One region of the Geodermatophilus sp. CPCC 205761 genome, then DNA from elsewhere that is predicted to be linked to it. Evidence: riboswitches for the same ligand, from Rfam matches in the RefSeq annotation. Region 1 holds a riboswitch; each other region holds the start of a gene.
The links. Region 1 has a riboswitch for S-adenosylmethionine ahead of MY526_RS17215 (LLM class flavin-dependent oxidoreductase). Riboswitches for the same ligand answer to the same signal wherever they lie in the genome.
Positions count from the first base shown of each region.

Region 2: it holds a riboswitch for S-adenosylmethionine, as region 1 does, so the genes downstream of both, MY526_RS06400 (bifunctional o-acetylhomoserine/o-acetylserine sulfhydrylase) here and MY526_RS17215 (LLM class flavin-dependent oxidoreductase) in region 1, are expected to answer to the same signal.
Region 3: it holds a riboswitch for S-adenosylmethionine, as region 1 does, so the genes downstream of both, thrC (threonine synthase) here and MY526_RS17215 (LLM class flavin-dependent oxidoreductase) in region 1, are expected to answer to the same signal.

Region 1 covers NZ_JALPKQ010000028.1:60,424-70,547, forward strand. The annotation lists gene MY526_RS17200 (GNAT family N-acetyltransferase) at 1-316, opposite strand, end outside; gene MY526_RS17205 (LLM class flavin-dependent oxidoreductase) at 313-1,374, opposite strand; gene MY526_RS17210 (NtaA/DmoA family FMN-dependent monooxygenase) at 1,371-2,750, opposite strand; gene MY526_RS17215 (LLM class flavin-dependent oxidoreductase) at 2,747-3,868, opposite strand; SAM riboswitch class IV at 4,132-4,243, opposite strand; gene MY526_RS17220 (FAD/NAD(P)-binding protein) at 4,466-6,391, shown strand; gene MY526_RS17225 (Chromate resistance protein ChrB) at 6,433-6,921, shown strand; gene MY526_RS17230 (chromate resistance protein ChrB domain-containing protein) at 6,918-7,349, shown strand; gene chrA (chromate efflux transporter) at 7,364-8,758, shown strand; gene MY526_RS17240 (SDR family oxidoreductase) at 8,860-9,714, shown strand; gene MY526_RS17245 (DUF1905 domain-containing protein) at 9,864-10,124, shown strand, end outside.
Region 2 covers NZ_JALPKQ010000007.1:125,406-135,529, forward strand. The annotation lists gene MY526_RS06350 (VOC family protein) at 1-33, opposite strand, end outside; gene MY526_RS06355 (hypothetical protein) at 217-594, shown strand; gene MY526_RS06360 (thioesterase family protein) at 620-1,402, shown strand; gene MY526_RS06365 (mechanosensitive ion channel family protein) at 1,451-2,347, shown strand; gene MY526_RS06370 (hypothetical protein) at 2,434-2,865, shown strand; gene MY526_RS06375 (hypothetical protein) at 2,979-3,197, shown strand; gene MY526_RS06380 (ABC transporter substrate-binding protein) at 3,164-3,919, shown strand; gene MY526_RS06385 (hypothetical protein) at 3,936-4,154, shown strand; gene MY526_RS06390 (amino acid ABC transporter permease) at 4,157-4,897, shown strand; gene MY526_RS06395 (amino acid ABC transporter ATP-binding protein) at 4,894-5,667, shown strand; SAM riboswitch class IV at 5,752-5,867, shown strand; gene MY526_RS06400 (bifunctional o-acetylhomoserine/o-acetylserine sulfhydrylase) at 5,911-7,206, shown strand; gene metX (homoserine O-acetyltransferase MetX) at 7,222-8,337, shown strand; gene MY526_RS06410 (gamma carbonic anhydrase family protein) at 8,348-8,935, opposite strand; gene MY526_RS06415 (uroporphyrinogen decarboxylase family protein) at 8,983-10,017, shown strand; gene MY526_RS06420 (hypothetical protein) at 10,014-10,124, opposite strand, start outside.
Region 3 covers NZ_JALPKQ010000013.1:1,275-11,398, reverse strand. The annotation lists gene MY526_RS10040 (fibronectin type III domain-containing protein) at 1-1,000, shown strand, start outside; gene MY526_RS10035 (VOC family protein) at 1,126-1,494, shown strand; gene groL (chaperonin GroEL) at 1,627-3,255, opposite strand; gene MY526_RS10025 (cold-shock protein) at 3,556-3,756, opposite strand; gene thrC (threonine synthase) at 3,955-5,256, opposite strand; SAM riboswitch class I at 5,269-5,396, opposite strand; gene MY526_RS10015 (HAD family hydrolase) at 5,456-6,277, shown strand; gene MY526_RS10010 (ABC transporter permease) at 6,319-7,200, opposite strand; gene MY526_RS10005 (alpha/beta fold hydrolase) at 7,197-10,076, opposite strand.

The DNA of each region.
Region 1 (10,124 bases):
CGAGCACCTGGCGGGCCAGGCCGCGGCGCCGGTGCGCCGCGGCGGTCCACATCCGCTTGACCTCGGCGGTGCCCGGGTCGGCGTGCCGGCGGTAGGCGCCGCCGGCCACCGGGGCGCCGTCCTCCAGCAGCAGGAGCAGCTCGCCGTCCGGCGGGAGGAACTCCGCGGCCGGGTAGCGGGTGAGTTCGGCCGCCGCGCCGCCGTACAGGTCGCCGTAGCGGCTGTCGTACTCGTGCAGCAGCTCGGCGAACAGCGGCGCGGCGAGCGGGTCGTCGGGGTGCACGGCCACCACCGCCAGGCCGGGGGCGGCGGTCACGCGGTCACCTCCGTGTCCGGCCAGACCCGGCTGGGCAGCTCCTCGCGGAGCACCGGGGCGACCCGGTCGAGGAACAGCTCGAGGGTGGCCCGCTGCTCGGCGTCGGGGATGCCGAGCCCCTCCAGGCCGATCTGCAGGACCTCGACGCCGCCGAACTCCGCGTCCCAGCGGGCCAGCTTCTCCGCCACCTGCTGCGGGCTGCCGACCAGCAGCGGCCCGCGCTCCACGGCGTCCTCGACGTCGCTGAACTCCGGGTCGTTGTGCCGGGCGGCCGGCGTCTGCAGGAACGCCCGGTAGTAGGGGCGGATCGCCTCGACGGCGTCCTGGCTGCGCTCGCTGACGTACAGACCGCCGCACCCGACCCCCACGACCCCGCAGGCCGGGTCGTGGCCGTGCGCGGCCAGCCGGTCCCGGTAGTGCGCGACCAGGTCGGTGTACTTCTTCGTCGGGTGGAAGGCGTTGGCGCTGAACACCGGCTCGCCGAACCGCGCGGCCAGCTCGGTCGACTCGGTCGAGGACGCGCTGCCGTGCCACACCGGGATGGGCTGCTGCAGCGGCCGGGGCAGCGTCGTCGCCCCGGTGAGCGGCGGGCGGGAGGTGCCCGACCAGGTGACCTCCTCCTCCCGCCACAGCCGGCGCAGCAGCTCGTACTTCTCCCGGTTGAGCTGCCACTGGTCGGCCAGGTCGTAGCCGAACAGCCGGTTCTGGACGGGGTCGTTGCCCTTGCCGATGACGACGTCGACCCGCCCGCCGGAGAGGTGGTCGATCGTGGCGAAGTCCTCGGCCACCCGGACCGGGTCCAGCAGCGGCAGCACGGTGACCGTGCTGACCAGCCGGACCCGGGAGGTGACCGCGGCCAGGTGGGCGAGCAGCACGGTCGGGGACGAGGAGAGGAACGGTGCAGCGTGCCGCTCGCCGATCCCGACCGCGTCGAACCCGGCCTCCTCGGCCCAGACCGCCCAGCGGACGGCGTCGCGCAGCTTCTCGTGCGGTTGCTTGGTCCGGCCGGTGACCGGGTAGGGGGTGGTGAGCAGCAGGTTGGCGGCGAGCAGCTTCACCGGGCCACCTGCCCGCGGTCGGTGCCGACGCCGCCGCCGGAGCGGCGGGCCGGCCGGGCCGGGCCGAGGCCCAGGTGGTCGCGCAGCGTCGGGCCGGTGTAGTCGGCGCGGAAGGAGCCGCGCTCCTGCAGCAGCGGGACGACGCGGGCGGCGAACTCGTCGAGCCCGGCCGGGGTCAGGTGCGGCACGAGGATGTAGCCGTCGCAGGCGTCGGCCTGCACCGCGCCGTCGATCTCCGCGGCCACCGACTCCGGCGTCCCGACGAAGCCGCCGCGGTCACCGACCTGGATGACCAGCTCGCGGATCGACCAGCCGTTGGCCTCGGCCTGCTCGCGCCACTGGCGGGTGAGGGCGGCGGGGTCGCGGTGGTGGCGGACGCGGCCGCGGGTGATGGACACGTTGCCGGCGTCCGGGTCCTCGGCCGGCAGCGGCCCGTCCGGGTCGTGGGCGGTGAGGTCGCGGCCCCACACCTGCTCGAGGAAGGCGATCGCGGTCGGCCCGCTCACCTGCTGCTCGCGGATGTGCCGCGCCCGGTCGCGGGCCTCCTCCTCGGTGTCGCCGAGCACCACCGTCACCGCGGGCAGGATCTTCAGGTCGTCCCGCTGCCGCCCGTGCGCGGCCAGCCGGCCCTTGACGTCGGCGTAGAACGCCTGGCCGGCCTCGACGGTGGAGTGCGCGGTGAAGACGACGTCGGCGTCGCGGGCGGCGAACTCCCGGCCGTCGGCGGAGTCGCCGGCCTGGAACAGCACCGGGTGCCCCTGCGGTCCGCGCGGCGTCCCGAACGTCCCGCGGACGTCGAACTGCGGGCCGGTGTGCGCGAACGGCCGCACGCCGCCGGGCCGCAGGAAGGTCTCCCCGGCGGCCACCGCGTCGGCGTCCCAGGAGTCCCACAGCTGCCGGGTGACCTGCACGACCTCGGCCGCCCGCCGGTACCGGTCGGCGTGGTCGAGGAAGCCGCCGCGCCGGAAGTTGGCGCCGTGGAAGGCGTCGGAGCTGGTGACCAGGTTCCACGCCGCGCGACCGCCGGAGAGCAGGTCGAGCGTGGCCCACTGCCGGGCCAGCTCGTAGGGCTCGTTGAAGGTCGTGTTGATCGTCCCGACCAGCCCGAGCCGCTCGGTGACCGCCGCCAGCGCGGCGAGCACCGGGAGCGTGTCGGGCCGGCCGACGACGTCGAGCTCGTAGACCTGCCCCTTGTGCTCGCGCAGCCGCAGCCCCTCGGCGAGGAAGAAGAAGTCGAACCGCGCGTCCTCGGCGGTGCGGGCCAGGTGCTCGAAGGAGGCGAAGTCGACCTGGCTGCCCGACCGCGGATCGGCCCAGACGGTGGTGTTGTTGACGCCGGGGAAGTGGGCCCCGAGGTGGATCTGCTTGCGGCTCACCGGGCACCCCCGACGGCGGTGCGGCCGGCCGGGCGGGTCAGGCCGAGGGTGTCGCGGAGCGTGGGGCCGGGCGGCCCGGCCGGGCGCAGCCCGCGCTCCCGCAGCAGCGGGACGACGTCGTCCACCAGCGCCTCGAGGTCGGTCGGGAGGACGGCCGGGCGCACCACCACGCCGTCGACCGCGGTCGTCCAGACCGCGATCAGGTCGGCGAGGTCCTCGGCGTCGCCGACGTGCTCCACCGTGCCCGGGTCGGTCCGGGACAGCGCCTGCAGCCGGTTCCTCCGGTCGGCGGCGTCCGGGCCCAGCCAGGCGACGACGTCGGCGAGCACGGCGACCTGGCGCGGGTCGCGGCCGGCCTCGGCCACCCGGGCCCGCACCTCGGTCGCCTGGGCCGTGGCGGCCGCGACGCCGGCGGCGGAGATCCGCACGACGTCGGCCCGGTGCGCGGCGACGGCGAGCGCGGCGGGGGAGTCGGCCCGGACGACGACCGGCGGGCGGCCCTGCGGCGAGCGCGGCGTGATCGACGCGCCCGCGACCGAGAAGCGGGGACCGCGGAAGTCGACCGGGTGGATCCGGTCGCGGTCGACGAACCGGCCGGTGGCCACGTCGCGGATCTCGGCGTCGTCCTCCCAGCTGTCCTCGAGCCGGGCGACGACCTCGGCGACGTCGTCGGCCTCGGCCCACAGCTCGTCGTCGGGCTCGGCGCTCTTCCGGCCGAACAGCGCGGCCTCCTCGGGGGTGCGGCTCACCCCGATCTCCCAGCCGGCCCGCCCGCGGCTCACCCAGTCGAGGGTCTGCACCGCCTTGCCGACGTGGAACGGCTCGGTGTGCGTGGTGGTCACCGTCGGCACGAGACCGATGGACGTGGTCAGCGGGGCGAGCCGGGAGGCGGTCAGCAGGGCGTCGAGCCGGCCGCGGACCCCGCCGTCGGCGTCCTGCACCCCGAACGCGTCGGGGAACAGGGCCAGGTCGAGGCCGCCACGCTCGGCGGTGCGGACCAGGCCGGCCCACCGCGCGGGGTCGAACAGCCGGCCCGGCTCGGCGACCGGCAGCCGCCAGGCGGCGGGGTGGGCTCCGGCGTCGGTCAGCTCGACGCCGAGGAGGGGGGTGCGGGACATGCGGGTGCTCCCTGTCGGACGGGTGGTGGAGAGGACGCGGGCACGCCGCCGGCACTCCCGGGACAGGGGGAGCGGCGGGAGCGGGCGGTGCCGCGGAGGACCGGGCGGGCCGGTCAGGAGGGGGACGTCGTCAGCGACAGAGCGCGCTGTCGGTGCGCAGCAGGTCGACCGTCGGACGGCCGACCAGGTCGGCGGAGAGGTCGCGGACGCCCGGCGTCGACGCGGTGCTCACTGTCGGTGCTCCTCGATCTGGGCCCCGGAGGGCTGCGGACTTGCGGACGCGGATCGCGTCCGCCAGGTCGTCACCCGGGGCACCCCGTCGCAGCGGAGGGTTGCCGGCCAGCGAGCCGGGGCTTGGTGCTGGCACTCAGGACCTGAGCCGGACCCTAGACACGGACCGGCATTCCCGTCAAACCCGATCGATTTGGTAGACATTGTGTCGGCGCCACCCGGCGTCCGCATCGGGAGGAGGGGACGTGACGCGACCGGAGCTCGCCCAGCGGCGGCACGTCGACCTGCTCCGCACCTGCAGTGCCCTGTGTCCGGAGGACGCGACCACGCCCCGCCCTCCCTCCTCCGGCTCTGGAGTCCCCCCGCATGTCCCCGCTCGTCCCTGACCGGCCCACCCTCTGCGTCGTCGGCGCCGGCCCCACCGCGATCGGCGTCCTCGAACGGCTCGCCGCCTCCGCTCCGGAGCTGTCCGACGGCCGCCGGCTGCAGGTGCACCTGGTCGATCCGTTCCCGCCCGGTGGCGGCCGCGTCTGGCGGGCCGAGCAGCCCGACCTGCTCTGGGCCAACTCCCTGGTCGGCGACGTCACCGTGCTGCCCGACCCCTCCGTCGTCGTCGAGGGCCCGGTCGCCGAGGGCACCACGCTGTGGGAGTGGGTGCGCGACGTCGCCCGCGCCCGGCCGGCGGAGGACCCGGTCGGCCGGGAGGCCCGCCGGCTCGGGCCGGCGTCCTTCCCGTCCCGGCCGCTGGTCAGCGCCTACCTGCGGTGGGTGCTCGACACGGTGGTCGCCGCGGCCGCGCCGTGGCTGGACGTGCACCTGCACGCCACCCGGGTGGTCGACGTGCACAGCGGCCCCGGGGGCGCCCGCGTGCGGCTGGCCGACGGCGCCGAGCTCAGCGCCGACGCCGTCCTGCTCGTCCAGGGCCACCTCGACGCGCACCCCACGGCCGGCGAGCGGGCGACCGCGGCCGCCGCCGACCGTCGCGGACTCACCTACCTGCCCACCGGGTACACCGCGGACGTCGACCTCTCCGCGCTGGCCCCGGGGGAGGACGTGCTGGTGCGCGGCGCCGGTCTCGCGTTCGTCGACCTCGCCGTCCTGCTGACCAACGGGCGCGGCGGCCGGTTCGAGCGCGACGACGCCGGCCGGCTGCGCTACCAGCCGTCCGGCTCCGAGCCGGTGCTGTACGTGGGCTCCCGCCGCGGCGTGCCCTACCGGTCCAAGCTCGGCTACCCGTGGGCCGGGCCGCCGGTGCCGCTGCGGTTCTTCACCCCGGCCGCCGTCGACGCCGCGTTCGGGCCCGACCGGCTGCTGGACCTGCGCGCCGACCTGGCACCGCTGATCGAGCGGGAGCTGGGCTGGGCGCACTACACCGAGCTGTTCCGCGCCCACCCGGAGCGGACGGCGGTGCCGTGGGAGGAGTTCGCCGACGGCTACGCCGCGGCCGCCACGCGGCGCGCCGAGCGGGCGCTCGTCGCGCGGGCGGTGCCCGACGTCATCGACCGCTTCGACCTCGCGGCGCTGGACCGCCCGCTCGCGGGGCGCTGGTTCCCCGACCCGGGGACGCTGCAGGACGCCGTCCGCCGGCACGTCCGCGCCGACCTGGCCCGCGCGGCGGACCCGGCGCACAGCACGGACGCCGCCGTGTTCACCGCGCTGCTCCAGTGCCACGGCACGATCGCCGGGCTGGTGGCGGCCCGGCGGCTGACCCCGCGGTCGGAGTGCGAGGACCTGGCCGGCTGGTGGATGAACCTGTTCAGCTACCTGGCCAGCGGCCCGCCCGGACCGCGGCTGGAGGAGCTGCTCGCCCTGTCCGAGGCCGGGGTGCTGCACTTCCTCGGCGCCGACGTCGAGATCGAGCTCGACGAGGGCGCGGGCGCGTTCCGGGCCCGGTCGTCCAGCCGTCCCGGGGTGACCGAGACGCGGGCGCTGGTCGAGGCGCGCCTGCCGGCGCCGGACGTCGTCGCCACCCCCGATCCGGTCGTCACCGGGCTGCTGCGCCGCGGCGAGGCCCGGGAGCGGGCCTTCGCCGACCCGACGGCGCCGGGCGGCCGGCGCCGCACCGGGCGGCTGGACGTCGATCCGGAGCTGCGGGTGGTGACCGCGGACGGCACGCCGCACCCCCGGGTCTCCGCCGTCGGCTACTGGACCGCCGGCGCCCAGGTCGCCGCCTTCGCCCGGCCGCGATCCAACGCGCCGTTCTTCCGGCAGAACGACGCGCTGGCCCGGGAGCTGTGGCGCCGGCTGACGGCCCCGGCGGAGCTGCCCGCCCTCGTCGTCGGGGCCGCCTGACCGACTCTCTCTGGACGCTCCGGTGCAACCGTGGTTGCATCATGGACGTGGCGGAGGGCGCGGGCGAGTGGGTGCTGCTGTCCTACCGGCTGCCCCGGGAGCCGTCGGGGCCGCGGACGACGCTGTGGCGCCGGCTGCGGCGGCTCGGGGTGGGTCAGCTGGCCGACGGGCTGGTCGCCCTGCCCGCCGACGCCCGCACCCGCGAGCAGCTGGAGTGGCTGGCCGACGACGTCCTCCAGGCCGGCGGCACGGCCGGGATCTGGGTGGCGCGGCCGGCCGCCGCGACCCAGGAGCGCGAGCTGGCCGGGCGCATGGCCGCCGTCCGCGCCGAGGAGTACCGGGCCCTGGCCGAGGCGTGCCGGGCGGCCGTCGCGGACGGGCCGGCCGAGCGCGCCCGGGCGCTGCGCCGGCTGCGGACGGGGTTCCGGGCGATCGGCCGGCGGGACTTCTTCCCGCCGGCCGAGCGGGACGCGGCCGACCGGGCGCTGCGGGAGCTCGCCGCGGCCACGGCGACGGCGGTCGCGCCGTGAGGTGGGCCACCCGGGCCGGGGTGCACATCGACCGCGCCGCGTGCGCCTGGCTGATCCGCCGGTCCATCGACCCGGACGCCGACTTCGTCTTCGTCTCCGACCCCGCCGACGTACCGGTCGACGCGACCCCCTTCGACATGCGGGGCGTCGCGCTCGGGCACGCCGGCGGGGACTGCTCCTTCGAGACGATCCTCCGCCGCTACGAGCTCACCGACCCGGTGCTCTGGCGGATCCCCGAGGCCGTCCACGAGGCCGACCTCGAGGACGAGCGCTTCGACGCGCCCGAGGCCGCCGGCCTCGACGTGCTGCTGCGCGGCCTGTCGATGACCGGTGACGACGAGCGCACCCTCGCCGTCACCGGTCCGCTGTTCGACGGGCTCTACGAGTACCACCGCCGCCGCATGCTCCTCGGCCGCGAGCCGGCCTGACCCCGAGGACACACATGGACTCCGACACCCCCGCGCGGCCGGCCCGGCCGATGGAGCAGACGGTCGTGCCCTTCCGCACGGCCGTGCGGGCCTGGTTCCTGATCTCGCTGCAGACCTTCGGCGGTCCGGCCGGCCAGATCGCGGTCATGCAGCGGACGCTGGTCGACGAGAAGCGGTGGATCGGCCAGCGCCGGTTCCTGCACGCCATGAACTACTGCATGCTGCTGCCCGGCCCGGAGGCCCAGCAGCTGGCCACCTACGTCGGCTGGCTGCTGCACGGCACCCGCGGCGGGCTGGTGGCCGGCGGCTTCTTCGTCCTCCCGGGCGTGGTGGCGCTGCTGGTGCTGTCCGCGGTCTACGTCGGGTTCGGCTCGACGACCGCCGTCCTCGCGCTGTTCGCGGGGCTGGCCCCCGCGGTCCTGGCGATCGTCGCGCAGGCCGTCGTCCGGGTGGCCCGGCGCGCGCTGAACAGCGCGGCGCTGGTCACGGTCGCGGTGGTCGCCTTCCTCGCCCTGGCACTGTTCGGCGTCCCCTTCCCGGTCGTGGTGGCGGCGGCCGGCGTCGCGGGCTGGGCACTGGGGCGGTGGCGCCCGGCCGCGCTGCCGCAGAAGGGGAAGGCCGAGGCCGCCGACGACGGCCCGCCGCCGGTGATCTCCGACGACGTCCTGCACACCGAGCCGCCGTCGGCCCGGCGCACGCTCCGCGTGCTGCTGATCGGCCTGCTGGTGTGGGGCGTGCCGGTGGCGGCGGTCGCGCTGCTGACCGGTGCGGGCAGCGTGTTCACCCAGCAGGGGCTGTTCTTCTCCGGGGCCGCGGTGGTGACCTTCGGCGGCGCCTACGCGGTGCTGGCCTACGTCGCCCAGCAGGCGGTCGAGGTGTACGGGTGGCTCGGCCCCCGGGAGATGGTGCGCGGGCTGGCGCTGGCCGAGACCACGCCCGGGCCGCTGATCATGGTCGTGCAGTTCGTGGCCTTCCTCGGCGCCTACCGCAACCCCGGCGAGCTGGACCCGTGGGTCGCGGCGGTGCTCGCGTCGCTGCTGGTCACCTGGGTGACCTTCGCGCCCAGCTTCCTGTTCGTGCTGCTCGGGGCGCCCTACATGGAACGGCTGCGGGGGAACCGGTCGCTGTCGGCGGCGCTGACCGGGATCACCGCGGCGGTGGTCGGCGTCATCGCCAACCTCGGCGTCTACTTCGCCGTCCACACCCTGTTCTCCTCTACCCGGGCCGTCGACGCCGGGCCGCTGCACCTGGAGCTGCCCGACCTCGGCAGCCTCCGGCCGGTGCCGCTGGCGATCGCCGTCGTCGCCGCGGTGCTGCTGTTCCGGCTCCGCTGGCCGGTGCTGCGGACCCTCGCGGTGTGCGCGGCGCTGGGCCTGGCCGCCGGCCTGGCGGGGCTGCCGATCGCCTGATCGCCGGAGGCCTACCGTCGGGCGGGAATCCCGCTGCCGCCGTCCCGGTTCGGCGGCACAGCATGGCGCGACCGCGCCGCACCGACCCACGGAGGACCTGCATGTCGATCGTCGTCACCGGAGCCACCGGCCAGCTCGGCCGCCTGGTCGTGGAGGAGCTGCTGGCCCGGGGGGTCGACCCCGCGGACGTCGTCGCCGGAGGGCGCTCGCTGGAGAGGATCGCCGACCTCGCCGAGCGCGGCGTGCGGACGGTGCGCCTCGACTACGACGACCCGGCCACCCTCGACGCCGCGCTCTCGGCCGGGGACACGCTGCTGCTGATCTCGGGCAGCCAGCCGGGCGTGCGGGTCGCCCAGCACCGGGCCGTGGTGGACGCCGCCGTGCGGGCCGGGGTGGGGCGCATCGCCTACACCAGCATCCTGCGGGCCGACGACACCCCGCTGGCGCTCGCGCCCGACCACCGGGCCACCGAGGCGGCGATCCGCGAGAGCGGCCTGCCGTACACCCTGCTGCGCAACGGCTGGTACACCGAGAACTACGCGCAGCCGCTGCGGCAAGCCCGCGAGACCGGGGTGATCGCGTCCTCGGTCGGCGACGGCCGGGTCGCCAGCGCCACCCGGCGGGACTACGCCGCCGCGGCCGCCGCCGCGCTGACCGGGGACGGTCACGAGAACGCCGTGTACGAGCTCTCCGGGGACAGCGCGTGGAGCTTCGACGAGCTGGCCGCCGCCTGCAGCGAGCTGCTCGGCCGCGAGGTGACCCACGTCCGCCGGACGCCGGAGGAGCAGCGGGCGGCGCTGCTGGCCGCCGGCCTCGACGAGGGCACCGCCGGCTTCGTCGTCGCGATGGAGGGCGCCGTCCGCGCTGGGGCGCTGGGCTCCACCACCGGCGACCTGGCGAAGCTCGCGGGCCGGCCGACGACGCCGCTGGTGGAGGGCCTGCGCCCCGCCGCCTGAGGTCTGGAGGGCAGAAACGGCCATTTCTGCCCCTCCGTGGCGGGTGGGGAGGCGGCCCTCCCTCGAGGTCGGGTCTCGATCGCGTCCCGATGAGTTGCGGCGTCCCGGGCCGTCTGGAGAGGTGACACCCCCGCGAGAGGACGGCGACGATGAGCACACCGTTGGACGCCGAGTTCACCGCGCCGCTGCAGCACAGCTCCGCGCCCGGCGGCTGGACCTACGTGCAGATGCCGGGCTCGGCCGAGTACTTCGGCACCCGCGGCCTGGTCAAGGTGCGCGGCACGATCGACGGGCACCCCTTCCGCAGCTCGTTCATGGCGCTGGGCGACGGCACCCACAAGCTGCCGGTGAAGGCGGACCTCCGGCGGGCGATCGGCAAGGAGGCAGGCGAGCCGGTGACCGTGCACCTG
Region 2 (10,124 bases), on a different contig from region 1:
GCCGACGTGATCGAAGCTCCGGATGGGCGACATGGGTGCGACCTCCTGTGTTCTTCCGCCAGGTCAGGTTCTCATCGGTGCGCTCGTCCGCGCGCCGCAACGGCCGCTCCCGTCGTCCGGAGGTCCCGGGCGGCCCTCTCGCAGCATGGACGCGGCCGGCGGCCGGAACTCATCGGCGCCCGTGTGCCCCTCCGGGGCACCGGGCACAGTCGGCTCGTGTCCCAGGAGTTCGATGCCCGGCCCCCCTGGTCGACCCGCCGCCGGCGCCTGCTCGCCGGGCTGGCGGGCGGCGTCGTCCTCGGCCTGCTCGGGTCCTGGGCGCTGCCGGGCGAGTACGGGGTGACGGCGCTCTTCCTCGCCGGCCTCTGCGGCTTCCTGCTGGTCGTGGCCCTGGTGGTGTTCGTCGCGATCCCCGGGCCGGACACGCTCGCCGAGCTGCTGCGCACGCCGCCGCTGGCCGGCGCCGTGCTGGTCGTCTCGGTGCTGCTCGTGCTCGCCAACCCCGCCGGCTCGCTGCGCTGGCTGTGGATCGTCGCCGCCGTGGCGGCGGCGGCGTGGACCGCCTTCGCCGTCTGGGCCACCCGCCACTCCTGAGCGGGGCGGCGGCAGACTGCCCGGCATGGACCTCCCCGCGGCGCTCTACGAGCCGGTGGACGGCGGCTACCGGGCCACCGCCCTGACGATCGGTCCCTGGGACCCCGGGCTGCAGCACGCCGGCCCGCCCGCCGCCCTGCTGGCCCGCGAGGCCGAGCGGGTGAGCGGCATCGACGGCGGGCAGACCGTTCGCCTGGCCTACGACATCCTGGGGCCGGTGCCGGTGGGCCCGGTGCAGGTGGCCGCCCGCCTGCTGCGGCCGGGGCGCCGCATCGAGCTGGTCGAGAGCACCCTCACCGCCGGCGGCGACCGGCCGCTCATGCGGCTGACCGCCTGGCGGGTGCGCACCGGGGAGACCGCGGGCACGCCGGAGCCGGGCGTGCCGCTGCCCGGGCCGGAGGGGAGCCGGCCGGAGACGGCGGACTTCTTCACCACCGACGTCGCCTACCACCGGGCGCTGGACTGGCGGTTCGCGCACGGCACCTTCAACGGCCCCGGCCCCGCGGCCGCCTGGACCCGGGCGCGGTGCACCCTGGTGGACGGCGAGCCGATGACCCCGCTGCAGCACCTGCTGGTCATGACCGACGCGGCCAGCGGGATCTCCGCCGTCCTGGACTGGACCCGCGCCACCTTCGCCAACGTCGACCTCTCCGTCGCGCTGGTCCGGCCGCCGTCCGGCGAGTGGGTCGGGATGGACGCCGTCACCACGATCGGGCCGGCCGGCGCCGGCCAGTGCTTCGCCGACCTCTACGACGTGACGGGGCGTGTCGGCCGGTCGAGCCAGTCGCTGTTCGTCGAGACCCGCTGACCGGGGCGGGTTGGCACCGTCGCGGGCGCGCGGGGAGGCTGGGGCGCGATGGAAGCGCTGAGAACACTCCTCGACTGGCTGGCCGGGCGGGGACTGGAGGTCGTCCTCATCGTCCTGGGCTCGGTCCTGCTGGCCCGGTTCGTCGCCTGGACCGGCACCCGGATCACCGATCGGATCGACGCCCAGTCCACCGGCGGGGACGCCCTGGTCCGCTCCGAGGCGGCCAAGCACCGGCACTCGCTGACCCAGGTGATCACCTGGACGCTGATCGTGCTGATCTACGCCATCGCGGTCTTCTTCGTCCTCGACCGCGCCGGCATCCCCATCGGCGGGCTGGTCGCGCCGGCGACCGTGCTCGGCGTCGGCCTCGGCTTCGGCGCGCAGCGGATCGTCGGTGACGTGCTGGCCGGGTTCTTCATCATCACCGAGCGGCAGTACGGCTTCGGTGACGTCGTCGCCATCCAGGTGGTCGGCGGCGGCGACGAGGCCAGCGGGACGATCGAGGACGTCACGCTGCGGGTCACCCGGCTGCGCTCGCCCAACGGCGAGGTGATCACCCTCCCGAACGGGCAGATCGTCAAGGTCACCAACCTCTCCCGCGACTGGGCCCGCGCCGTCGTCGACGTCCCGGTGCCGACGACGATCGACGTCAACCGGGTCAACGAGGTCCTGCGCGAGGTCGGGGCCGAGGCCTTCCGCGACCCGCTCATGCGGCCGTTGCTGCTCGACCCGCCCAGCGTGATGGGCGTGGAGACCCTCGACCTCGAGCAGGTCAACGTCCGCCTGGTGGCCCGCACGCTGCCCGGCAAGCAGTTCGAGGTGGGCCGTGACCTGCGCGCCCGGATCGTCCTGGCGCTGCACCGCGAGGGCATGAACCTGCCGACGCCGACGTCCCCCCTGCCCCCTGAGGACGCCCGGACCGGCTCCGGGGACGGCGCCCGGTGACGCGGCCCGACGACGGCCGGCCGACGCCACCACCCCCGCCCACGTCCACGCCGACGCCGACGACCCCGGCGGCGAACACGCCCTCGGTGAGGACCTCGCCACCGGCCGGCGGGACGCGGCGCTGGTGGTCGTTCGTCCCCCACCACCTGGGCCGCGCCCGCACCTCGACCCTCGTGCTGGGCCTGCTCTTCATCGCCTTCCTCGCGCTCTACCTCTCCGTGCGGCCGGAGGTCACCGCCGCCGGCACGAGCGCCCCGGTCGACAGCTCCACGCCGGCGCCGCAGGCCCCGGTCCCGGCCGAGCCCACGGAGCCGGCGGAGACGACCGCTCCCGCCGAGACCACCGAGCCGACGCCGACCCCGACGACCGCACCGACCGGTCCGACGACGACCGAGGCACCGGCGGGCGGGACGACCGACGTCCCTGCGGAGACGACCGCGCCCGACACGACCCCGGCCGAGCCGACGACGGCGCCGGCCCCCTCGACCACGCCGCCGGCGGACGCCCCGACCCCGTGACGGTCGCCACCACCGCGCGAGCACCAGGCACCTCGGCGCGCCGGGCCCGCCCGCAGGGCAAGATCAGCACCCCGCGTCTCGATCGTCGAGGTGCACCCGGAGGAGGAACACGCGTGGCCATCCGATCCCTGACCCGGCCCGGGCGGGCCGCCGTCGCGACCGCCGCCGTGCTGACCCTCGTGCTCGCCGGCTGCGGGGACGACTCCGGCGGCGACCGCGGCAGCGGCGGGGACGCCGGCGCCGGCCCCACCGGCGGCCGCTGCCGAGCGTCGAGGCCGACGACGCGCTCGCCGCGCTCGTGCCGGCGGAGGTGGCCGAGGACGGCGTCCTGACCGTCGGCAGCGACACCAGCTACGCGCCCAGCGAGTTCATCGCCGAGGACGGCGAGACGATCGTCGGCTTCGACGTCGACCTGTTCAGCCTGGTCGCGCAGAAGCTCGGGCTGGAGGCACGGTTCGAGACCGCCGACTTCGGCTCGATCATCGCCGGCGTGGGCTCGGGCCGGTACGAGGTGGGCGTCTCCTCGTTCACGATCAACCCCGAGCGGCTGCAGCAGGCCACCATGATCAGTTACTACTCGGCCGGCACCCAGTGGGCCACCAAGGCCGGCAACCCCGAGGGCGTCGACCCCGACAACGCCTGCGGGCTGACCATCGCGGTGCAGCGGGCCACCGTGCAGGTCGACGACATCACCGCCCGCTCGGAGGCGTGCGAGGCGGCCGGCGAGGAGCCGATCACGATCAACCAGTACGACCTGCAGAGCGACGCCACCGCGGCGATCGTCTCCGGTGCCGCCGTCGCCGGGCTGGCCGACTCCCCGGTCATGGCCTACGCCGTCCAGCAGACCGGCGGCCAGCTGGAGCTGCTCGGCGACATCTACGAGGCGGCGCCGTACGGGTACGTCGTCCCGCTGGAGGCGACGGAGTTCGCGCAGGCGATCGCCGACGCCCTCAGCGCCCTGATCGAGGACGGCACCTACACCGAGGTCCTCGAGCGCTGGGCCGTGGAGGACGGCGCCATCGACGCCCCGACGGTGAACCCCGCCGTCGGCTGACGAGGGCACCACACCCATGGCCGCCGAGGCCCCCGGCACCACCCGGCCGGCGCCGCCCGGACGCATCGAGGCGGTGCCGGTCCGGCACCCCGGCCGGTGGATCGCCACCGCCGTCATCGCGGTGCTGGTGGCGATGTTCGTCCACATGCTGGCCACCAACCCGGTGTTCCAGTGGGACTTCATGCTCGACAACATGTTCAGCCCGCCGGTGCTGCGGGGGCCCGGACGACGCTGATCATGACCGTCCTGGCGATGGTGCTGGGCGTGCTGCTCGGCATCGTCCTCGCGGTGATGCGGCTGTCGCCCAACCCCGTCGTCTCGGGCGCGGCGTGGACCTACATCTGGCTCTTCCGGGCGGTCCCCCGGATCGTCCTGCTCTTCTTCGTCGCGAACCTCGGCGCCCTCTACGCCACCTACGAGTTCGGGTTCCCCTTCGACCGGCAGCTCATGGACCTGTTCGGGTTCGACGCGGACCTGCGCCTGTTCGGCCTGAACGGCAACCAGATCTTCGCCGGGTTCACCGCGGGCCTGATCGGCCTCGTGCTCTCCGAGGGCGCCTACATGGCCGAGATCGTGCGGGCCGGGATCCAGTCGGTCGACCCGGGCCAGAACGAGGCCGCCTCCGCCCTGGGGATGAGCCGCGGCAAGACCATGCGCCGGATCGTGCTGCCGCAGGCGATGCGCGTCATCATCCCGCCGACCGGCAACGAGACGATCGCGATGCTCAAGGACACCTCGCTGCTCATCGCCGTCCCGGTGACGACGGAGCTCAACTTCCAGCTGCGGGCGATCGGCAGCCGGACCTTCCAGATCATCCCGATGGCCGTGGCCTCGATCCTCTGGTACGTGGCGCTGGCCAGCCTGCTGATGATCGGCCAGTACTTCCTGGAGCGGCGGTTCAACCGGGGCTTCGGCAGCCGGGAGACGCGGGCGCAGCGGGCCGCCCGCGAGGCCCGCGAGGTCGGGGGCCAGAAGTGACCGGGGACGGGCAGCCGATGGTCCGGGCCGAGGGCGTGCGCAAGTCCTTCGGTCAGGTCGAGGTGCTCAAGGGCATCGACCTGGAGGTCGCCGCCGGCGAGGTGGTCTGCGTGATCGGCCCCTCCGGCTCGGGGAAGTCGACGTTCCTGCGCTGCATCAACCACCTGGAGAAGATCGACGCCGGCCGGCTGTGGGTGAACGGGCACCTGGTCGGCTACCGCGAGCACGGCGGCAAGCTGCACGAGCTGCCCGACCGGCAGGTCGCTGCCCAGCGCCGCGACATCGGCATGGTCTTCCAGCGGTTCAACCTCTTCCCGCACATGACGGCGCTGGAGAACGTCGTCGAGGCACCCACCCAGGTGAAGGGCGTGCGCAAGGCGGAGGCCCGCCGGCGGGGCGTCGAGCTGCTGGAGCGGGTGGGCCTCGGCGACCGGGTGCACAACTACCCGAACCAGCTCTCCGGCGGCCAGCAGCAGCGGGTGGCGATCGCCCGGGCCCTGGCGATGGAGCCGCAGCTCATGCTCTTCGACGAGCCGACGTCCGCGCTGGACCCGGAGCTCGTCGGCGAGGTCCTCGACGTCATGCGGGGGCTCGCCGGGTCGGGGATGACGATGGTCGTCGTCACCCACGAGATGGGCTTCGCCCGCGAGGTCGGCGACTCCCTGGTCTTCATGGACGACGGCGTGGTCGTCGAGGCCGGCGACCCGCGGCGCGTGCTCGGCGACCCCCAGCACGCCCGCACCCGGGCGTTCCTCTCCAAGGTGCTGTAGGGCCGGCCTCCGCCGCCTGACCGGCCCCGATGCGCCTGGGGCCCCTGTGCCGGGTGTGCTCCCGTCTGCATAAGATCGCGTCTGGCTCACGAGAGGCAGTGCGAAGCACCTGGCTGGCTGCCCGGCAACCTCGACTCCGTCCGAGGTGCTCCAGGGGAAGAGCCGGCCGGTCGGCGCCCGCCGTCCGGCAAGGACGGAGGTCCTCGCGCGCCGCGGGGTCTCCCGATGAGAGGAGACCGGCGCATGCCCGACCCCCAGAGCTGGAGCTTCGAGACCCGGCAGATCCACGCCGGCACGAGCCCCGACCCGACCACCGGGGCCCGTGCCCTGCCGATCTACGCCACCACCGCCTACCAGTTCCGCGACGCCCAGCACGCCGCGGACCTGTTCGCGCTGGCCGAGATGGGCAACATCTACACCCGGATCATGAACCCGACGCAGGACGCGCTGGAGCAGCGCGTGGCCTCGCTGGAGGGCGGCGTCGCGGCGCTGGCGGTGTCGAGCGGGCAGTCCGCCACGACCCTGGCGCTGCTCAACATCGCCGAGTCCGGCGACCACGTCGTCGCGTCCGCCTCGCTCTACGGCGGCACGTACAACCTGCTGCACCACTCGCTGCCCAAGCTCGGCGTCACCGTCTCCTTCGTCGAGGACCCCGACGACCCGGAGAACTGGCAGTCGCTGGTCCAGGAGAACACCAAGGCCTTCTTCGGCGAGACGATCGGCAACCCCAAGGGCGACATCCTCGACATCAGCGCGGTGTCGGAGGTGGCGCACCGCAACGGCGTCCCGCTGATCGTCGACAACACGATCGCCACCCCGTTCCTCATCCGGCCGATCGAGTTCGGTGCCGACGTCGTCGTGCACTCGGCGACCAAGTACCTGGGCGGGCACGGCACGGTGATCGCCGGGCTGATCGTCGACGCCGGCAACTTCACCTGGACCGGCGGGAAGTTCCCCGGCTTCACCGAGCCCGACCCGACCTATCACGGCGTCGTCTACGCCGACCTCGGTGCGCCGGCGTACGCGCTCAAGGCACGGGTGCAGCTGCTGCGGGACCTCGGCCCGGCGATCTCGCCGTTCAACGCCTTCCTCGTCGTGCAGGGGATCGAGACGCTGTCGCTGCGCATGGAGCGGCACGTGGCCAACACCCAGCGGGTCGCGGAGTTCCTCGAGGCGCACGACTCCGTCGACCGGGTCAACTACCCGGGGCTGGCGTCGTCCCCGTGGCACGCCGCGCAGCGGAAGTACGCGCCGCGCGGCGCCGGCGCCGTCCTCACCTTCGAGCTGCACGGCGGGGTCGAGGCCGGCAAGCGGTTCGTCGACGCGCTGGAGCTGCACAGCCACGTGGCCAACATCGGCGACGTGCGCAGCCTGGTCATCCACCCGGCGTCGACGACGCACTCGCAGCTGACCGCCGAGGAGCAGCTGACCACCGGCGTCACCCCCGGCCTGGTGCGGCTGGCGGTCGGCCTGGAGGGGATCGACGACATCCTCGCCGACCTGGAGGCCGGCTTCCGCGCCGCGAAGTCCGCCGAGTGAGAAGGACGTCCTGACGTGAGCGGGGCCCGGGTCGCCCCCTGGGCCCCGCCGCGCCCGGGCGGCTGGCGCGAGGGGGACCCGGTCGGCGACCGGCGCTTCCTCGACCTGCCCGGTCCGCTCGGGCTGGACCGCGGCGGGTCGCTGCCGGCGGTCCGGGTGGCCTACGAGACGTGGGGGACGCTCGCGCCCGGCGGGGGCAACGCCGTCCTGGTCGAGCACGCGCTCACCGGCGACAGCCACGTCGTGGGCCCGCCCGGCCCGGGCCACCCGACGCCGGGCTGGTGGGACGGGCTCGTCGGGCCCGGGGCGCCGCTGGACACCGACCGGCTGTTCGTCGTCTGCGCCAACGTCCTCGGCGGCTGCCAGGGGACGACCGGCCCGTCGTCCCCGGCCCCGGACGGCGCTCCGTGGGGCGCGCGCTTCCCCGCCGTCACCGTGGGCGACCAGGTGCGGGTGGAGGCCGCGCTGGCCGACGCCCTCGGCATCGACCGGTGGACGGCGGTGCTCGGTGGCTCGATGGGTGGCATGCGGGCGCTGGAGTGGGCGGTCGGGCTGCCCGACCGGGTCGGAGCGCTGTTCTTCCTCGCCTCCGGTGCCGCCGCGACCGCCGACCAGATCGGCACCCAGACCACCCAGCAGGCCGCGGTCCGTGCCGACCCGGCCTGGGCCGGCGGGGACTACCTGCCCGGCCCCGGACCGGTCGACGGGCTCGGCGTCGCCCGGCGGATCGCGCACCTGACCTACCGCAGCGCCGGGGAGCTGGACGAGCGCTTCGGCACCGCGGTGCAGGGCGACGGCCGGTACGCGGTCGCCTCCTACCTGGACCACCACGCCGGCAAGCTCGCCGCCCGGTTCGACGCCGGCAGCTACGTGGTGCTGACCGAGGCGATGAACTCCTGGGACGTCGGCCGCGACCGGGGCGGGGTCGAGGCGGCGCTGTCCCGGGTCACCGCGCGGGCGGTGGTGGCCGGCGTGGACAGCGACCGGCTGTACCCGCTCGCGCTCCAGCAGCAGGTCGCCGACGGCCTCGGCGTCCCGCTGCGGGTGCTCTCCTCGCCGTACGGCCACGACGGGTTCCTCATCGAGATCGACGCCGTCGGTGCGCTTGTTCGGGAGCTGCTGGCCGGCTGAGCTGCGCGGCTCAGTCCATGGCGTCGCCGGGCACCTGGCCGGCCGGGGGCAGCTTGTGGCGGACCACCGGCCGGACCCGCCGCGCCGAGGCCAGCCGCGAGGTGTAGCTCTCGGCGTTGCCCCGGATGTGGGCGAGGTCGTCGTCGGTCGTCTGCCGGAGCACCTTGGCCGGCACGCCGCCGACGAGGGAGCCCGGCGGGACCTCGGTGCCCTGGGTGACGACGGCGCCGGCGGCGACGATCGACCCCGAGCCGATGTGGGCGCCGTTCATCACGACGCTGCCCATGCCGACCAGGACGTCGTCGTCCACCCGGGCGCCGTGCAGCACCACGTTGTGCCCCACGGTGACCCCCCGGCCGAGGACGAGGGGGAAGCCCGGGTCGGAGTGCAGCGTGCAGCCGTCCTGCACGTTGGTCCCCTCGCCGATCTCGATGACCTCGTGGTCGGCGCGGGCGACCGCGCCGTACCAGATGCTCGAGTGCGGCCCCATGGTCACCGCACCGACCACGATCGCCGTCGGCGCGACGAAGGCCTCGTCGTCGATCTTCGGCGCGCCGAACTCCAGTTCCGCGATGTAGTTGTCCGCCACGGTGCACACCCCAGCACAGTGCCGCCCGCAATGCACCTGTCGGGCACACTCGCCGCATGCCCGCACCGCTGCCGCCGCTGCCCACCTCCGTCGTCGGGAGCCTCCCGCAGCCCGGTTGGCTGCTCGACCACGACAAGCTGGCCCACCAGACCCCGCCCCGCGTGCGGGCCCGCGAGCTGTGGCGGGTGGCGCCGGAGCAGCTCGAGGAGGCGCAGGACGACGCCACGCTGCTCGCCGTCCGCGCGCAGGAGGCCGCGGGGTTGGACATCCTCACCGACGGCGAGCAGCGCCGGGAGTCCTACTCCAACCACTTCGCCACCGCGCTGGAGGGCGTGGACATCGACACCCCCGGGTCGGTCATCAACCGCTCGGGCCGGCCGATCCCGGTGCCGCGGGTGGTCGGGGAGATCCGGCGTCCGGCGCCGGTCCAGGCGCGCGACGTGGCGTTCCTCCGGGCCGCCACCGACCGCACCGTGAAGATCACCGTCCCCGGTCCGTTCACGATGGCCCAGCAGTCGCAGGACGAGCACTACGGCGACGACCGCGCCCTCGCCCTGGCGTACGCCGACGTCGTCCGCGCGGAGATCGCCGACCTGTTCGCCGCCGGCGCGGACATCGTGCAGATCGACGAGCCGTGGCTGCAGGCCCGCCCCGAGGTGGCCCGCCGGTACGGGGCCGAGGCGGTGACCCGGGCCGTGGAGGGCGCGGCCGGGCCGGTCCACCTGCACCTGTGCTTCGGCTACGCCGCGATGGTGTCCGAGCGGCCGGAGGGCTACTCCTTCCTGCCGGAGCTGGCCGACACCCCCGTCGCCGCGGTGTCGGTCGAGACGGCGCAGTCGCACCTGGACCCGGCGCAGCTGCGGCCGCTGCGCGGCAAGGGCATCGCGCTGGGCGTGCTGGACCTGTCGACCCCGGAGGTGGAGACGCCCGAGGTGATCGCCGACCGGGTGCGCCGCGCGCTGGACGACGTCGACGTCGAGAAGCTCGTGCTCTCCAGCGACTGCGGCCTCAAGTACCTGCCGCGGGCCGCCGCCGAGGGCAAGATGCGCTCCCTGGCCCTGGCCGCGGAGGTGCTGCGCCGGGAGGTCTAGGCCCGCTCGCGCCACTCCGCGAGGAACGTCCCGGCGTCGCTGGTCTCGAGCTGCTCCCGGACGAAGCGGAGCAGGTCGCCGGGCGTGGTGGTGTCCACCGCCGGCAC
Region 3 (10,124 bases), on a different contig from region 1:
CGGTGGCTGCCCGGCCGGCCCGGCCTCCCAGGCCCCGGTGCCCCCGACCCGCGTCACGGCCGTCCGCTCGGGCGGCGACGTCTCGCTGACGTGGACGACCCCGGCCCAGCCGGCCGACGCCAAGGCCGTCACCCAGTACCGGGTGGCCGCGATCGACGGCGTCACCGGCCAGGAGATCGCCGTGCGTCAGGGCGCCAACACCACCGGCCCGAACGAGGCCACCATCCGGGGCCTGAACGCGGAGCAGTCCTACGCACTCATCCTGGAGGCCAACAACGGGCTGTGGAGCCCGGTCGTCCAGCTCGGCACCCTCAACGCCGACGGCACCATCACGCCGGCGGTCGACCCGACCAACCCGGACACGGGCGGGGGGACCGGCACCGGCGGCGGCACGGGTACCGGCGGCGACACCGGCGGCGGCACGGAGACCCCGGCTGTCGTGGCTCCGACGGCGCCGACCCTGACCCGCGTCCTCGCCGGTCACGAGTCCATCACCGCGGAGTGGACGGCGGCGCAGCCGGGCAGCGCGACCAGCCCGGTCACCGGCTACGAGCTCGCCGCCACGCCCACCGCCGGCGGGGACGCGGTGACGACGACCGTCGCCTCCGGCACCAGCGGCACGGTGAGCGGTCTGGCCAACGGCACCGAGTACACGGTGTCGGTCCGTGCGCTGTCGGGCACGGCGGCGACGCCGGGCACGACGGCCAGCGGCGTCGTCGCCACGGTCACGCCGGGCGACGTCGTCACCGTCAGCCGGGCCACATACCGCGCCGACAGGCGGGAGTACCGGATCCAGGGCACCGCGGCTGACACCACGGCCAACCGGGTCCACGTCCGCACCTCGGCCGGCGCGACGATCCAGGTCAACGTCCCCGTCGCGGCCGACGGCACCTGGTCGGTCGACCTGCGGAACGGTCCGGCGCTGCCGACGGACAACCGGATCACCGTCACCTCCGACTCTGGCGCCAGCCTGACGACGGCGGTGACCCGGTCCCGCTGACCCGGGACCGCACCCGGGGCAGCGCTGACGCCCCGCAGCACGACCGCACCCCCGAGGGCCCGTCACCGATCCGGTGACGGGCCCTCGGCCTGCCGGGGGCCGCGCCGGTGTGCTGAGCTGCCGCCATGGCCGACGCACCCGCCCGCTTCAAGGACCTCTGCCTCGACGCCCACGACCACCAGGCGTTGGCCGACTGGTGGTGCGCGGCCCTGGGCTACGTCCGACGGGACACCCGGGACGACGGCACGCCCTTCGACCGGGCGGGGCCGGTGCCGATCGCCGATCCGTCCGGGGCCGGCCCGCTGATCTGGGTGAACCCGGTCCCCGAGCGCAAGACGGTGAAGAACCGGATGCACCTCGACGTCGACGGCGACACCGCCGCGCTGCTCGCCGCCGGGGCGACGCTGCTGCGCGCCAGGGACACGGAGATCCGGTGGGACGTGCTCGCCGACCCCGAGGGCAACGAGTTCTGCGTCTTCGCCCCCGACGCCTGAACACGAGGGCGAAGACGCCGACAGGGGCGGCCCGCCTGAGCGGACCGCCCCTGCCGAGGTGACGCGATGGAACGGCTACGTCGCAGGGACCCGCGGCGCGCAGAGCGCGTCGTGGGGGGCGACGTGGTCCTTCTAGAAGTCCATGCCGCCCATGCCGCCGTCGCCACCCGGCATGGCCGGAGCGGACTTCTCCGGCTTGTCGGCGATGACGGCCTCGGTGGTGAGGAAGAGCGCCGCGATGGAGGCGGCGTTCTGCAGCGCCGAGCGGGTCACCTTGGCGGGGTCGATGATCCCGCTGGCGACCAGGTCCACGTACTCGCCGGTGGCGGCGTTGAGGCCCCAGCCGGTCTCCGAGTTGCGCACCTTCTCCGCCACGACGCCGCCCTCGAGGCCGGCGTTGATGGCGATCTGCTTCAGCGGCGCCTCGAGCGCGACGCGCACGATGTTGGCACCGGTCGCCTCGTCACCCTCGAGCTCGAGCTTCTCGAACGCGACGGTGGTGGCCTGCGCCAGGGCGACGCCACCACCGGCGACGATGCCCTCCTCGACGGCGGCCTTGGCGTTGCGCACCGCGTCCTCGATGCGGTGCTTGCGCTCCTTGAGCTCGACCTCGGTCGCGGCGCCGGCCTTGATGACGGCGACGCCACCGGCCAGCTTGGCCAGACGCTCCTGCAGCTTCTCGCGGTCGTAGTCGGAGTCCGACTTCTCGATCTCGGCGCGGATCTGGTTGACCCGGCCGGAGATCTGGTCGCTGTCACCGGCACCCTCGACGATCGTCGTCTCGTCCTTGGTGACGACGACCTTGCGGGCGCGGCCCAGCAGCTCGGTGCCGGCGGACTCCAGCTTGAGGCCGACCTCCTCGCTGATGACCTGGCCACCGGTGAGGATGGCGATGTCGGTCAGCATGGCCTTGCGGCGGTCGCCGAAGCCGGGCGCCTTGACCGCGAGGGACTTGAAGGTCCCGCGGATCTTGTTCACGACCAGGGTCGCGAGGGCCTCGCCCTCGACGTCCTCGGCGATGATGGCCAGCGGCTTGCCCGACTGCATGACCTTCTCCAGCAGCGGGAGCAGGTCCTTGACCGAGCTGATCTTGCTGTTGACGACGAGCACGTACGGGTCGTCGAGGACGGCCTCCATGCGCTCGGCGTCGGTGACGAAGTAGGGCGAGATGTAGCCCTTGTCGAAGCGCATGCCCTCGGTGAGCTCGAGCTCGAGGCCGAAGGTGTTGCTCTCCTCGACGGTGATGACGCCTTCCTTGCCGACCTTGTCCATCGCCTCGGCGATGAGCTCGCCGATGGCCGGGTCAGCGGCGGAGATCGACGCGGTGGCGGCGATCTGCTCCTTGGTCTCGACGTCCTTCGCGGTCGAGAGGAGGTACTCGGTGACCGACTCGACGGCCTTCTCGATGCCCTTCTTGAGGGCCATCGGGTTGGCGCCGGCGGCGACGTTGCGCAGGCCCTCGCGCACGAGCGCCTGGGCGAGCACGGTGGCGGTGGTGGTGCCGTCACCCGCGACGTCGTCGGTCTTCTTGGCGACCTCCTTGACCAGCTCGGCGCCGATCTTCTCCCACGGGTCCTCGAGCTCGATCTCCTTGGCGATGCTCACACCATCGTTGGTGATGGTGGGGGCACCCCACTTCTTCTCGAGGACGACGTTGCGGCCCTTGGGGCCGAGGGTCACCTTGACGGCGTCGGCGAGGGTGTTCATGCCCCGCTCGAGGCCGCGGCGAGCCTCTTCCTCGAAGGCGATCATCTTGGCCATGTGGTGATGTCCTCCATGCATGGATCGCTGCACGGCCGGGTTCGGCGCCCGCGACGGACGACACCGGTGGCACGGGCACTCCGTCGGCCCGCACACCAGTGCCTCACCGCATCCGACCTGATTGGCACTCGGCACTGTCGAGTGCCAACCGAGAGTTTGGCACTCGACCCTGCCGAGTGCAAGAACGGGGGGTGGGCGCCGGCTGTTCCCCGGCCCGACCGAGTGCCTCTGCGGCCTCCCGGACACGACCGAGGCCCGGCCCCCTGGCGGGGAACCGGGCCTCGGCGAGGACCTGCGAGCTCAGGCGGAGCGCACGCTGTCGGCCTGCGGCCCCTTCTCACCCTGGACGACCTCGAAGGTGACCCGCTGGCCCTCGTCGAGGCTCTTGTACCCGTCCATCTGGATGGCGGAGTAGTGGACGAAGACGTCCTGGCCGCCGTCGACGGCGATGAAGCCGAAGCCCTTCTCGGCGTTGAACCACTTCACGGTGCCCTGTGCCACGTGTGCTCCCACGTTTCGTGCGTGCGGACGACGCCAGCCATTCCAGCGCCGGGTCTAGCTCTTCCGCCCGTCGAACACGAACGTGGAACCGAACCGCGGGAGAAGGTACAACACGAAGGGCGTGGTGAGAGCAACCTCACCCACGCCGGACACGGATGGAGGGACGACGTCCCCCGATCCGGCTGCGACCCTACTCCGTCACCCGATGAGACCGGCCGCCCGCACCGACTTCAGCGACGGCTGCACCCGGTGGGTCGGCCCGACGACCGGCTCCAGCGGGTCGAGGGTCTTGAGGCCCTCCCCGGTGTTGAGGACGACGGTCTCCTTGGCCGGGTCCAGCCGGCCGTCCTCCAGGAGCTGGCGCAGCACCGCGACCGTGACGCCGCCGGCGGTCTCGGCGAACACCCCGGTGGTCCGGGCGAGGTCGCGGATGCCCTGCACGATCTGCTCGTCGTCCACCCGGCCGACCGCGCCACCGGTGCGCCGGATCGCGTCGAGCGCGTACGGGCCGTCGGCGGGGTTGCCGATGTTGAGCGACTTGGCGATGCCGGTCGGCTTCACCGGCTTGACGACGTCCCACCCGTTGTCGAAGGCCGTGGCGATCGGGTCGCAGCCGGCCGACTGGGCGCCGAAGATCGTCCACTCGCTCGCCTCGACGATGCCGGCGGTGGTCAGCTCGCGGAACGCCTTGTCCACCTTGGTGAGCAGCGAGCCCGACGCCATGGGGATGACGACCTGGGCCGGGATCCGCCAGCCGAGCTGCTCGGCGATCTCGTAACCCATCGTCTTGGAGCCCTCGGCGTAGTAGGGCCGCACGTTCTGGTTGACGAAGGCGGTGTCCTCGAACTCGTCGGTCTCGGCGAGCTCGCTGGTCAGCCGGTTGACGTCGTCGTAGGAGCCGTCGACGGCGACCAGCGTCTGCCCGTAGACCGCCGACTGGACGACCTTGCCCGGCTCCAGGTCGCTCGGGATGAACACGAACGACGGGATGCCGACCCGCGCGGCGTGCGCGGCGACCGAGTTGGCCAGGTTGCCGGTGGAGGCTGCGGCGATCTTGGTGTAGCCCAGGCGCTTGGCGGCGGTCGCCGCGAGGCTGACCACGCGGTCCTTGAACGAGTGGGTGGGGTTGGCCGAGTCGTCCTTGACCCAGAGGCCCCCGGTGACGCCCAGCTCCGCGGCCAGCCGGTCGGCCCGCACCAGCGGGGTCAGGCCGGGGTCGAGCGAGACGCGGTCGGCCGGGTCCTGCCCCACCGGCAGCAGTGCGACGTAGCGCCAGATGTTCTGCGGGCCGGCCTCGATCTGCTCGCGGGTGACCGCGCGCATGATCTCGGGGTCGTAGTCGACCTCGAGCGGGCCGAAGCACTCGGCGCAGGCGTGCTCGGCGACCAGGCCGAAGGTGGCGCCGCAGTTGCGGCACACCAGCCCGCGTGCCGGACACGGGGGCACCGGGCCACCGGCACCGGAGTCGGCCTGAAGGGAACCGGGAGCGGTCAGGGTCATGCGACGACTACCTCCTCATCTTCCCCGCGGCGGGCCGTCGAGCCGCGCGGGACGGAATTGGCACCTCTCGCCGCGGAGTGCGCGGTCGGCGGTTGCCGGGGCTTCATCGGGCCGTGTCCCTCTGCCCCTCTGGATGAGTGGAACGCACCGACTGTACCCAGGTGACCGTCGTCGCTGCGGACCCGGCCACGATGAGTCCGTGACTGCGCGGATCGTCTACACCGACCTCGACGGCACGATGGTCGGCCCCCGGGGCTCCTTCTGGCACACCGCCGCCCGCGACCTCACCGCCGGCCCGGCCACCGCACTGCTCGACCTGCACCGGGCCGGCGTCCCGCTCGTGCTGGTCAGCGGGCGGACGTTCGAGCAGGTGGTGGAGGCGGCGCGGATCTTCGCGGCGGACGGCGCGATCGCCGAGCTCGGCTCCGTCGTCGGCTGGGACGGCGGCCGCGGCGTCCACCGGCTGACCGGGGAGCTGCCCGCCGAGCACGCCGCGCGGGCCCCGATGGAGGTGATGGCCGAGCTCGGCGTCGTCGAGGACCTGCTGGCGCGCCACGCCGGCCGGCTGGAGTGGCACGCCCCCTGGCACGCCACCCACACGACCGACGCGCTGCTGCGCGGCCGGGTGGACCCCCTGGCCGTCGACGCGTACCTCGCCGAGCGCGGGCACGGCTGGCTGACGCTCAACGACAACGGGTCCATCCCGGCGACGTCCCGGATGACCCTGGCCCCCGACGCGCTGCCGCCGCGGGTCTACCACCTGATGCCGCGCGGCATCTCCAAGGGCGCGGCGATCGCGTGGGACCTCGAGCGACGCGGCCTGACCCCCGACGACGCGGTGGCGATCGGCGACAGCGTCAGCGACCTGGAGATGGCGCCGGCGGTCGGCCGGCTGTGGATCACCGCGAACGGGGCGACCGTCGACGGGATGGCCGACCTGCTGGCCGCCGTCCCGAACGTGGCGGTGACCGGTGCCGCGATGGGCGAGGGCTGGGCCGAGGCCGTCCGCGCGAGTCTCTGATGGAGTGGTTCTGTCGGCGTCACGCCGACAGAACCACTCCATCAGCTCGTGACGTCGCGGCGGGCGAAGTGGCGGAAGGCCAGCGCGGTGAAGACCGCCGCGTACACCAGCGACTGGACCACGCCCCGGAACAGGTCGCCGGAGTCGACCGGGGTCTGCAGCAGGTCGGTCCAGGCGAACTCCTCCGCGGTGGGGAACCAGTCGCGGACCGCGCCGAGCTGCTCGACCTGGTCGAGGATCGCGAAGACGAACATGGTGAACACCGCGCCGCCGACCGCGGCCAGGGGCGCGTCGGTGATCGTGGAGAACCAGAACGCCAGCGTGCCGACGACGAGCAGGTGGACGGCGAGGTAGCCGACCATCCCGGCCAGCCGCAGCAGCCCCTCACCCTGGCCGAGCGTCACGCCGATCGGCGTCTGGATCGCCTCGAACCCGAAGGCGATGCCACCGGCCACCAGTCCGGTGAGGACCAGCGCCAGCAGCGCCCCCACCGAGAGCACCAGGGCCGCGTACCACTTCTGCCGGAGCAGCCGCATCCGCGGCACCGGCGTGGCCAGCGTGTAGCGCAGCGACCCCCACTGCGCCTCGGCGGCAACCGTGTCGCCGAAGAACAGCGCGTAGACGACGACCAGGAAGAAGCTGGTCGTCGCGAACAGCACGAACAGGGTGAAGTTCAGCCCGCTGGAGGTGGCGACGTCGACGAGGTTCAGCCGGCTGTTCTCCGCCGCCTCCTCGCTGGCCCCCAGCTGCAGCGCCGCGATCAGGATCAGCGGCAGCGCGACCATCAGGGCGAAGACGCCGATGGTGCGCCGGCGCTTGAACTGCCGGCGCAGCTCGACCGACAGCCGCAGCGTGCGCTCGGGCCGGTACCCGGCGATCGCCCCCGTCGGCTGGACGTGCTCGGTCTCCATGCTCCGGCTCACGCCTCCTCCCCCACCAGCGCCAGGAACGCGTCCTCCAGCCGGCGCCGCGGCGTGAAGGCGTCGACCTCGAGGCCGGCCTCGACCAGAGCCTGCAGCGCCCGGACCCGGCTGGTGCCGTCGAGCTCGGCGACCAGCCCCTCGTCGGTGTGCACGGCCGACACCCCCGGCAGCCCCTCGAGGACGGCGATCGCGCGGTCGGTGTCGGCGTCGTCGACCAGGCCGACGAGCACCGCGCCGCCGGTGCCGACGATCTCCTCCACCGTGCCCTGGGCGATCTTCTGTCCCTTGGTCATGACGACGACGTGGCTGCAGGTCTGCTCGATCTCGCTGAGCAGGTGGCTGGACACGATGACCGTCCGGCCGGTCGCGGCATAGGACCGCAGCACCTCGCGCATCGCGTGGATCTGGGGCGGGTCCAGCCCGTTGGTCGGCTCGTCGAGCACCAGCAGGTCGGGCAGGCCGAGCATCGCCTGGGCGATCGCCACCCGCTGCCGCATGCCCTGGCTGTAGCGGCGCACCGGGCGGTCGATCGCCGTCCCCAGCCCGGCCACCTGGATGGCCTCGTCCATGTGCGCGTCCGCGGCCGGCCGGCCGGTGGCCGCCCAGTACAGCCGGAGGTTGTCGCGGCCGGACAGGTGCGGCTGCAGGCCGGTGCCCTCGACGAAGGAGCCCAGCCGGGAGAGGACGGGCGCGCCCGGGCCGGCCGCGTGGCCGAAGATGCTGATCCGCCCGTCGGTGGGCCGGATCAGCCCCATGAGCATGCGCAGCGAGGTGGTCTTGCCCGCACCGTTGGGCCCGAGCAGGCCGAGCACCTGGCCGCGGCGCACCTCGAAGGAGAGGTCCCGGACGGCGACGAAGCCGTCCTTGTAGGCCTTGGTCACGCCGGTGAAGCGCAGCGGGACGTCCTCGCCATCGGGTTCGACGGCCGACACCCGGCGGCGGCGCCGGCGGCCCCACAGGACGGCGACCAGCCAGCCGAGCAGCCCGAGGGCGACGACGGCGCCCAGCAGCACCCACCAGCGGGAGGTGCCGCCGACGGCCTCGGTCCGGCCGTCGACCTCCGGGACGCTGAGCGCGGCGCCGTCCCCGCCGGCGAGGGCCACCGAGTAGACGATCGCCTCGGCCGGCAGCGCGAACGCCTGGTCGGTCGAGGAGACGACGACCCGCAGGGTGTGCCCCGCCTCGAAGCGGTGCACGATGCCCGGCAGGGTCACCGACACCTCGGTGGGCGCGGTCGGGTCGGCCGACAGACCGGTCAGCGCCAGCGGCGCCACCTGACCGGCGGGGAGGGTCATCGAGCCGTCGGGCCCGACGTCGTAGAGCTTGGCGAACAGCGTCGCGGTGCCGCGGGCCGAGGCGACCGCGAGGTCGACCGTCGGGGCGCCCACGACCTCGACCGCGCTGTCGAGCGGCTCGCTGTCGAAGGCGGCGAACTGGCCGGGGATCTCGAAGGAGCTGCCACCCAGGGCCGCGCTGAGCGAACCCAGCCCGGGCACCACGGTGATCGCCGCGGGGGTGCCACCGGCGGGGGTGACCACCGGCTGCGTCGACCCGCTGAGCGGGAAGGTGGACCGGGTGGCGGGCTCGGCGCCGGCCAGGCCGGGGTACGCCGGCGCCACCACGGTCTGGTTGCCGCCCTGCACGTTTCCGACGCCCGCGCCGACCCCGGCGGGGACGGGGAACTCGAAGCCGGTGCCCGGGTCCTCGCCCTCGCCCCGCAGGTGCCAGTCGAACCACCCGGCGACCTGCTCGCGCAGCCGCTCCCGGGTCCGCTCCGAGCCGGAGTCGTCGTGGCCGCCGGTGTACCAGACCACCTTGACCGGGGTGCCGTCGGCGGCGATGCCCCGGGCGTTGGCGTCGGCCTGCCCCAGGCCGAACAGCGAGTCGCGGGTGCCCTGGACCAGCAGCGTCGGGGCGTCGATGCGGTCGAGGACGGTCGCCGGGCTGCTGCGGTCGAGCACCGCGGCGATCTCCGGCGTCAGCGTGCCGGTGGCCGCGGCGGTCTGGTAGGCGGCGCAGATGTCGGTCCGGAACCGGCCGCAGGTCAGCAGCTGCTCCACCTGCGCGGGGTCGACGGACGCCGGACCGAGCTGCGGGAGGCCCGCACCTGCCGCGGCCGGCAGCCCGCCCTCGTCGTCCTCGCCGGTGCCGCCGCCCAGGGCGTCGAGCAGGCCCCCGGTGGGCACCGACCCGACGCCGAAGAACAGCCCCGACCACAGCCGCTTGTAGACCCCGGCGTCCGCGCCCTGCGGAGTCGCCGCGACGGTCTCGCCGTCGGCGGCACCGACCTGGGAGGGAAACAGCGCCGCGGTCAGCGAGTTCCAGGTGATCTGCGGAGCGATGGCGTCGATGCGGTCGTCGTAGGCCGCGCCGAGGAGGGACAGCGCCCCGCCGTAGGAGGCGCCGGCGACGCCCACGCGGGGGTCGCCCTCGCCGTCGAGCAGCACGTCGTCGCGCTCGGCCAGCCGGTCGAGCTGCGTGGAGAGGTCGGCGACCTCGTAGCGCGGGTCGTTGAGGCCGATCTGGCCGGTGCTGCGGCCGAAGCCGCGCGCGGAGTAGGCGAGGACGACGTAGCCGCGCTCGGCCAGCAGCCGGGCGTCCTCGGCCACGGAGTCCTTGCTGCCGCCGAAGCCGTGCGCGAGGACGACGGCGGGGGCCGGCCGGTCCGCGGTCGCGGAGCCCGGCAGGTAGAGGGTGGTGTCGAGCTCGACGGCGTCCGCGCCCGAGCCGGAGGGGACGAGCGACTCCTCGGTGGCGACGTCCTCCGCGGCCGCCGCCGGCGCGGCCGGCGAGACGACGAGCAGGACGCCGGCGAGCAGCGGGGTGAGCAGGGCGACGAGCGCTCCGCGGGCGCCGGGGCGCGGGCGGGGACGCACGGGCCCGCGATGGGGACGCACGGAGCGGCCAACGGTCGACCGCAGCCC